One region of the Pseudodesulfovibrio hydrargyri genome, then DNA from elsewhere that is predicted to be linked to it. Evidence: predicted binding sites of a transcription regulator. Region 1 holds the regulator's gene; the other holds the start of a gene.
The links. Region 1 encodes sigma-54, which starts transcription at its own class of promoters, with help from an activator protein. Its sites were predicted from a motif close to CTGGCACGGNNNNTGCTT; they were not measured.

Region 1 (4,257 bases):
CGACGAGACCGGCAAGGTCATTTCCTTTGTGGGCCACGTGGTCGCCACCCACGGCGAGTTGACCCTATGGGCCGACAAGCTCTCGGCCTATCTCGCGTCCAGCACCGACAAGAAATTCTCCGCCGACAGCGTGGACCGCATCGTGGCCGACGGCAACGTGCGTGCCAAGAAGGGGACCACCGAGGGGACCTGCGGCCTGCTTACCTACCTGGTGGGCCCGCAACTGCTCAAGATGGAGCGGGATCCCAAGCTCCAGGACGGCCCCAACTCGTTGACCGGCGAGGTCATCAACTTTCACATCAAGGACGACCGGTCCGAGGTCATCGGCGGCAAGCAGCGCGTCAAGGCCGTCTTCATGACTCCCGGCAACCTGAAGGTGCAATAAATGGCCGAGGGTCTGCGCGCAACCAACCTGTCCAAGCGGTACGGTCAGAAAGAGGTCGTGCACGGCATCAACATCAAGCTCGACGCGCGCGAGGTGGTCGGTCTGCTCGGCCCCAACGGCGCGGGCAAGACGACCACGTTCTACATGCTCGTGGGCATCGTCCAGCCCAACACCGGGGAGGTCTCCCTGGGTGGCCACGTGCTCACGGACAAGCCCCTGCACGAGCGCGCCCGCCTGGGGGTGAGCTATCTGCCCCAGGAAAGCTCCATCTTCAAGAAACTGACCGTGCGCCAGAACCTGGAGATCATCCTGGAGCAGACCTCCATGACCTCGCGGCAACAGCGGGCCCGGGCCGACGAACTCATGGAGATGTTCACCATCACCAAGCTGGCGGACCAGGCGTCCATGTTCCTGTCCGGCGGCGAGCGGCGCAGGCTCGAAATAGCCCGGGCGCTCATCCTCGATCCGCAGTTCATCCTCCTGGACGAGCCGTTTGCCGGTATCGATCCCATCGCGGTCATCGACATCCAGGAGATTATCTCCGTGCTCAAGTCCATGGATATCGGTATCCTCATCTCGGATCACAACGTCCGGGAAACCCTGAATATCTGCGACCGGGCCTACCTGGTCTACGAGGGCACGGTCATCCTGGAGGGAGCCCCATCCGAGATCGTCAAGTCCAGCCGCGCCCGGCAGATATATCTGGGCGAGGATTTCCGGCTTTAGCCCGCCGTTTTCGTCTTTTTTTCCTCTTTCCCGATTTACACCGTTGCTAAAGGTTGGTACACTTTTTTCATATCATAATATGCAGGCGGAAATATTAATGTAAACAGGATGTTAACACAATTGTGTTGCATCCTTTAGTTCACTGTGGCATGGTTGAACCGGAAAAAATGTCTGGCGGTTAAAAAAAATTTCTTTATCCGGCAATCGATAAACACAACCTCAAGCGGGTAGCGCATCATGGGATTGGAACTTCGGCAACAGCTCAAGCTCTCACAGCAACTGGTCATGACGCCCCAGTTGCAGCAGGCCATCAAGCTGCTGCAACTGTCGCGGCTTGAACTGCTGGAGACCGTGCAGCAGGAATTGTTGGAGAATCCCTTCCTGGACGAAACCGAGACCGACACCGAGGTCCCGGACAAGACCGAGGTCCTGACCGAATCCCAGGCCGAGGAGGAACTGGTCCGCAACGCGGACTGGGAAAACTACCTGGGCGAATTTTCCTCCACCTCCAAGCAGGCCCTGTCTCGCGACATGGAGATGCCCGAGGAGGGCATGTCCTTCGAGGCCCGCCTGGCCTCGAAGCCCTCTCTGGAAGGGCACCTGAACTGGCAGATGCGCCTGTCCAACTTCTCCGAGCACGAGCTGGCCATCGGCGACGTCATCCTCGGCAATATCGACGCCAACGGCTACCTGCAGGCCACCATGGAGGAGTTGACCGCCATGGTCCAGGCCTCGGAGGAGGAGATCGAGTCCGTTCTGCGCCGCATCCAGCACCTGGACCCGGTCGGCGTGGGCGCCCGGACCCCGCAGGAGTGCCTGCTGGTCCAGATGGAGGTCCTCGGATATGACGACCCGATCCTGGTCTCCCTGGTCAGCGACCACCTGGAGGACCTGGAGAAGAATCGTTACAAGCCTCTGGCGCGCAAGTTCAAGATCACCATGGACGAGCTCAAGTCGTACCTGGATCTGATGCAGACGCTCGATCCCATGCCGGGTGCCAACTTCTCCAGCACCGAGCCGCACTACGTCAGCCCGGACGTGTTCGTCTACAAGTACGGCGAGGACTTCGTCATCATCCTCAACGAGGACGGTATGCCGAGGCTCCAGATGAACACCTTCTACATGGATTCCATGAAGGGCGCGGCCGACAAGGAGAAGGAATATTTCCAGGAAAAGATGCGTTCCGCCGCATGGTTGATGAAAAGTCTGTACCAGCGGCAGCGAACCTTGTATAAAGTAGTTGAGAGCATTGTCGGCTTCCAACGGGCATTCTTCGAGGAGGGCGTGACAAAGCTCAAACCCCTCATCCTCAAGGAGGTGGCGGAAGACATCGAGATGCACGAATCCACCGTGAGCCGGATCACGACCAACAAATATGTCTCGACCCCTCACGGCATCTTCGAGCTGAAGTTCTTCTTCAACTCGGCCCTGGACCTGAACGACGGGTCCCAGGTGGGTTCGGAGAGCGTCAAGGCGCTCATTAAGCAAATGATCGCAGATGAAGACACGAAGAAACCGCTCAGCGACGAGAGGATAGGCGAGATCCTCCAGGAAAAGCTGGAAGTGAACATCGCCCGGCGCACGGTCGCCAAATACCGCTCGGCCATGGGCATAGCTTCGTCTTCGAAACGAAAGCAGTACTTCTAGGGGCTGCTTGAAGCACTCTCAACCAGGAGGCAGCGTATGAACATCAGCTTCACTTTCAAGAACTTCGAGCCTTCCGATCACCTCAAGGGTTATGCGGAAAAGCGTTTTGAAAAGGTAGCAAGATACGTTTCCGATGCGGAGGCCGATCTCCAGGTCAACCTGCTGGTCGACAAGTTCCGCCACAAGGCGGACGTGATCCTGAACTCGGATCGCATACATATCTCGGCCTATGAAGATTCGGAGGACATGTACTCCACCATCGACATGGTCCTGGACAAGCTGGAGGCCCAGCTGCGCAAGATGCGCGAAAAGATGAAGAATCGCCCCAGGCAGGCGCGTCCCAATAAGATGGTGCAGATGAACTACCTGTCCTACGAGGACATCGCTCCCGGTTCAGCGCCCACCATCGTCGGCACCGACGCATACGAGCCCAAGCCCATGTCCGTGGACGAGGCCGCCATGCAGCTGGATGCCCGTGACAACGAATTCCTGGTCTTCCTCAATGCGGAGACCGACGGCGTCAACGTGATATACAAGAGAAAGAACGGCGATTACGGCCTCATCGACCCCGGAAACTAAGCATGAAACTCAGTGATTACCTGGCGAAGGAGCTGATCCTTCCCGAACTCGAGTCCGCAACCAAGTCGGACGTATTGAATGAACTCGTCGCCCCCCTGGGCGTACAATATCCAGAGATGGACACGGACCATGCGGTCCGTGTCCTTCTCGATCGTGAACGGCTCGGTTCCACCGGCATCGGAGACGGCATCGCCATCCCTCACGGCAAGCTTGAGGACCTGGAAAAGGTCATCGTGGTCGTGGGCCGCAGCCGCAAGGGCGTGGAATTCGAAGCGCTGGACCACGCCCCGTGCACCATCTTTTTCCTGGTGCTCGCCCCGGAACAGGTGGCGGGCATGCATCTGCGCGTCCTGGCCCAGATCTCCCGCCTGCTCAAGGACGAGGAATTCCGCAAGGCGTTCCTGTCGGCCGATGACCTTGAGGGCCTCTGGGCCCTGCTCAAAAGCGTGTAACCGAAGGGACGGAATCCGTTGTGACCTCGACCAACCCCTTCCCGGTGGTGATCGTCACCGGACTCTCCGGCTCGGGCAAGAGCACCGCGCTCAAGGTCTTCGAGGACCTGGGGTTCTTCTGCATCGACGGGCTCCCGTCCGAGATGTCGGCCAAGCTGGCCGACCTCATCCTCTCGTTCGACACCAAATACCGCGGTCTGGCGCTCGGCATGGACCTGCGCCAGTTCGAGTTCGTGGACGGCTGGAGCAAGGCGCAGGAAGGGTTCGCTCAACTCGGCATCACCCCTCAGGTCCTGTTTCTCGAGGCCAAGATGGCCGAGCTGGTCCGCCGCTACGCCACCACCCGCCGCCCGCATCCGCTGGAATCACGCAACCTGGGCCTCGAGCAGGCCCTGGAGATGGAAAAGAAGCTTCTGGAGCCGGTGCGCCTCGGAGCCGTTCTGGTCCTGGACACCACGGATTATTCCA
Region 2 (4,257 bases), on a different contig from region 1:
GCGTGCCGAGCATGGACAGCCAGCTGGACTTGAGTTCGTCCTTGAGGATGCGGCTCAGGGAGCGGGCCAACCCCTCGGAGAGCTTCAGGGCCACGTTGCCGACAAAGCCGTCGCAGACCACGATGTCCACCTCGCCGGTGAAGATGTCGCGGCCCTCGACGTTGCCGATGAACCGCAGCTGCGAACGCTTGAGCAGGTCGAAGGCCTCGCGCACGGCGGCGTTGCCCTTGCCCTCCTCCTCGCCGATGGACAGGATGCCCACGGACGGATCCTCGATGCCCAGGACGTGCCGGGCCAGGACCTCGGCCATGAGGCCGAACTGGAGCAGGTGCTGAGGCTTGGAGTCCACGTTGGCACCCACGTCGATGAGCACCACCGGGTTCTTCTCGGTGGGCAGGATGCCGGCCAGGGCCGGTCGCTGCACGCCCGGAATGCGCCCCAGGACGAACATGCCGCAGGCCACGGTCGCGCCGGAATTCCCGGCCGAGACCACGCCGTTGGCCTTGCCTTCCTTGACCAGGCGGCAGGCCACCTGGATGGAGGAGTCCTTCTTGCGGCGCAGGGCGTCGGCGGGCTTGTCGTCCATCTCGACCACCTGGGTGCAGTGGACAATTTCGATGTCCAGCCCCTTGGTGTCGAGCTTGGCCAGCTCGGCCCGAACCTTTTCCTCGTCGCCGACGAGCACGATGGAGATGCCTTCGCGCGCGGCGTTGACCGCGCCGGGCACAACGACGCCAGGGCCGAAATCGCCCCCCATGGCGTCCACGGCGATCCGTGGAACGCGGGTGTCTTCGGTCTTAGGCATTTTCGCCGTCAATGACCTGGCGTCCCTTGTAGGAGCCGCAGACAGAGCAGGCGCGATGGGGCAGAGTGGGCTCACCGCACTCGCAGTAGATGACGTTGGGAGCGGCGATCTTGTCGTGGGAACGGCGCATGCCCTTGCGGGACTTGGACGTTTTCTTCTTGGGGACAGCCATGATATATACCTCGTATTGATTTGTTCTCAGCCATTTGCCGGGGAGCGGGGCTCCAGGCAAGGGGCGTTACTTTATCTTCAAGTCGCGGAAAACCGCAAGCCTTTCATCGCCCTCATCCGGCTGGCAGGCGCACTTGCCGGTATTGAGGTTGGCGCCGCAGCCGGGACATATCCCCTCGCACGTATCCGCGCACAGGGGCTTGAACGGCAGGGCCAGGGCGAATTCCTCCCAGAGGATGGCGCCCATGTCGAGCTGCAGCTGGCCGTTGTCCAGGCGCATGCGCGGCTCGCCCTCGGTCTCCTCGCCGCCGGGCAACTGCTCGTAGGCGTCGAAGGCCGCGTCGATCTCGAAGGCGAACGGCTCGGCGCAACGGTCGCAGACCAGCCGGACCGCCCCCTTGAGGGTGCCGCGCACCAGCGCCCCGTCGTCGGATTGGGGCAGGACCGAGTATTCGGCCACCAGGTCGCGTTCCGGACGGATGTCCAGCTTGAATTCGCGCCACGCCTCGCGCCAGAAGTTCTGGTCGTCGAAGGTGAAGCCTCGGCCCTCTGCGGCAATGTCGCTGATAGTCAGCCAGAATTCAACCATGGTTCTCTCCGTTTTTCCCCGGCCCTTTCCATACCGGCAAGGCCCGGCCACGAGGCCGGACAACCGGTGCTTCCTATATGGTATTAAAATCCCCTGTCAAGAAAAAAACCCTTGCCATTTGTTGCCGGGCTCGGTAAGGATTCTCTCCCGCTGCCTGGAGAAGCTACCATGATCCGGCGGCCTTTTACGAGCGAAAACGAATTATTTCCTTAGAATACACCAGGAGGTCGCAATGTCCCAGGTTTGCGATATTTGTGGAAAGGGTCCCCAGAGCGGCAACAACGTCAGCCACTCCCATATCAAGACCAAGCGCCGCTTCATGCCGAACCTGCAGAAGGTCCGCCATCAGCTGGAGTCCGGCCAGGTCGTCAGCATCAAGGCCTGCACCCGCTGCATCCGCAACGGTGCCGTGGTCAAGCCTGTGGCCGCGCAGAAGCCCGAAGCCTAAGCGCCGCAGCACATTTCGTTTGCGAAAAGTTGCCGCCGATCCCTCGGCGGCAACTTTTTTGCGTCCCATGCCCCGGGGGTGACACCGCCCCGCCGCTCGACCGGACGCGCATCCCCCTCTTTGCTTTTCAACACGCCCCTTGTGCAGGATCGTTCCGGCCCCGCGCGCAACGGCTTGCACACTTGCACCTCCCCTGTCCGAGCAGCGTCCCTACAAGTCACTTGAATAACAGGACAAACAGTTTGGCACGGTCCGTGCTTTCTTCAGACAAACACGCTCTGGAGGCTTCATGGATGATCTGACCGCATACGCAAACTGGTGTACCAGCCCGGGATTCGGGCACGGCGCCATGTTCGGCGGCTGGTCCGACGACATGGGCACGGGGCTGGGCCTTCCTTTCGGGGGGATCGTCCAACTCCTCATCCTGGGCATGATGACATATTTCACGGTGCGCCTGATCCGGAAACCCGCCACACATTCCGGACCGGAGACGCCGGTGGATGTCCTCGAACGCCGATACGCGGCCGGTGAAATCGACCGGGAAACGTATCGCGCCATGAAGGATCAGCTTCGCAACAGCTAACGGACATACACACCTCCCCAAGCAAAGGCCCCCGCCGGACTCTCCTTCCGGCGGGGGCCTCCTCGTCCAACGGACGCGGTAAAGCCTACAGTTCGACCGCCCTGTTGATGCGGGCCAGGGTCTGTTCCCTGCCGAGCACGACCATGGTCTCGAACAGGCCCGGGGACTGGGTCTTGCCGGTGATGGCCACCCGGATGGGCTGGGCGATGACCTTGAACTTGATGTCCTTGTCCTCGATGAACCGCTTGTGCACTTCCTCCAGGGCGGATTCGGTGAACTCGGCCAGCCCCTCCATGCGCTCGGCGATCTCCGCGAGCAGCGGCTTGGTCTCCTCGGTCAAAAACTTCTTCACCGCACTTTCGTCGTAGGGCAAAAACGCCGCGTCCACGATAAACGGGCGGGCCTGCTCCAGCATGTCGAGCACGGACTTGGCCCGGGGCTGCAACAGGGGCGCGATCCTGGCGAACCGCTCGCGGGTCACGGCCTTGGCCTCCTCCTCGCCCACCTCGCGGGCCAGAAAGTCGCAGAGCAGCCCGGCCAACCGGTCCGGGTCGGCCTTCTGCATGTACTGACCGTTGACCCACTCGAACTTGGTCAGGTCAAAGACGGACGGCGAGTTGCCCAGCCCGTCCGCAGTGAACAGTTCGACCATCTCGTCCATGGTGAACAGCTCCTGGTCGCCGTGGGACCAGCCCAGCCGGGCCAGGTAGTTGGTCACGGCCTCGGGCAGGTAGCCCATCTTCTCGTACTCCATGACCGACAGCGCGCCGTGGCGCTTGGAAAGCTTCTTCTTGTCCGGCCCCAGGATCATGGGCACGTGGCCGAACTCCGGCACGTCCCAGCCCATGGCCCGGTAGATCAGGATCTGGCGCGGGGTGTTGTTCACATGGTCGTCGCCGCGCAGCACATGGTTCACGCCCATATCGTGGTCGTCCACCACCACGGCCAGGTTGTAGGTCGGGGTGCCGTCCGAACGGCGCAGGATCATGTCGTCCATCTCCGTATTCTCCACCGAGATGTATCCCTTGACCATGTCCTTGTACCCGGTGGCGCCTTCCTGCGGGGCCTTGAGCCGGACCACGCCCGAGGTCAGCCCCTTGTCGCGGCAGGTGCCGTCGTACTTGGGCTTGCGGCCTTCCTTCATGGCCTTCTCGCGCATGGCGTCCACGTCCTCCTTGCTGCAGTCGCAGTAATAGGCGTGGCCCGAGGCGATGAGCTGGTCGATGACCTCGTTGTGCCGGTCCGCGCGCTCGGACTGGAACACGATCTCGCCGTCGTGCTCAAGCCCCAGCCAGCGCATGGAGTCGATGATGGCGTCCGTCGCCTCCTGGGTGGACCGCTCGCGGTCCGTGTCCTCGATGCGCAGGCGGAACTCGCCGCCCTTCGACCGGGCCAGCAGCCAGGAAAACAACGCGGTGCGCGCACCGCCGATATGCAAAAACCCGGTCGGGCTCGGCGCGAAACGGGAAACGATCTTGGTCATATGAATGCCTCCGGCGGCTTAAGAACCTTTTGAAAAAGGTTCTTAAGAATCTCCAAAACTTTTTATCGCCGCTTCGCGGATGGTGCGAACGCGACGAGGTTTCTAGTATGTAATACGTCGTCCCAATGCCCTCGGCTTCCCCGCCCCCCTCGCGAAGCGACCCAAAAAAGTTTAGGAA

Region 2: a site for sigma-54 is predicted at 2,256-2,273, ahead of BerOc1_RS06035 (SHOCT domain-containing protein). Genes of this name have one in related genera too.

What each region holds. Positions count from the first base shown of each region.
Region 1 is NZ_LKAQ01000001.1:52,009-56,265, reverse strand. Features, by position in the region: gene BerOc1_RS00280 (LptA/OstA family protein) at 1-385, shown strand, start outside; gene lptB (LPS export ABC transporter ATP-binding protein) at 386-1,111, shown strand; gene rpoN (RNA polymerase factor sigma-54) at 1,349-2,758, shown strand; gene hpf (ribosome hibernation-promoting factor, HPF/YfiA family) at 2,795-3,337, shown strand; gene BerOc1_RS00260 (PTS sugar transporter subunit IIA) at 3,340-3,789, shown strand; gene rapZ (RNase adapter RapZ) at 3,810-4,257, shown strand, end outside.
Region 2 is NZ_LKAQ01000004.1:342,099-346,355, forward strand. Features, by position in the region: gene plsX (phosphate acyltransferase PlsX) at 1-805, opposite strand, end outside; gene rpmF (50S ribosomal protein L32) at 798-977, opposite strand; gene BerOc1_RS06025 (YceD family protein) at 1,044-1,565, opposite strand; gene rpmB (50S ribosomal protein L28) at 1,798-2,013, shown strand; gene BerOc1_RS06035 (SHOCT domain-containing protein) at 2,303-2,596, shown strand; gene gltX (glutamate--tRNA ligase) at 2,682-4,079, opposite strand.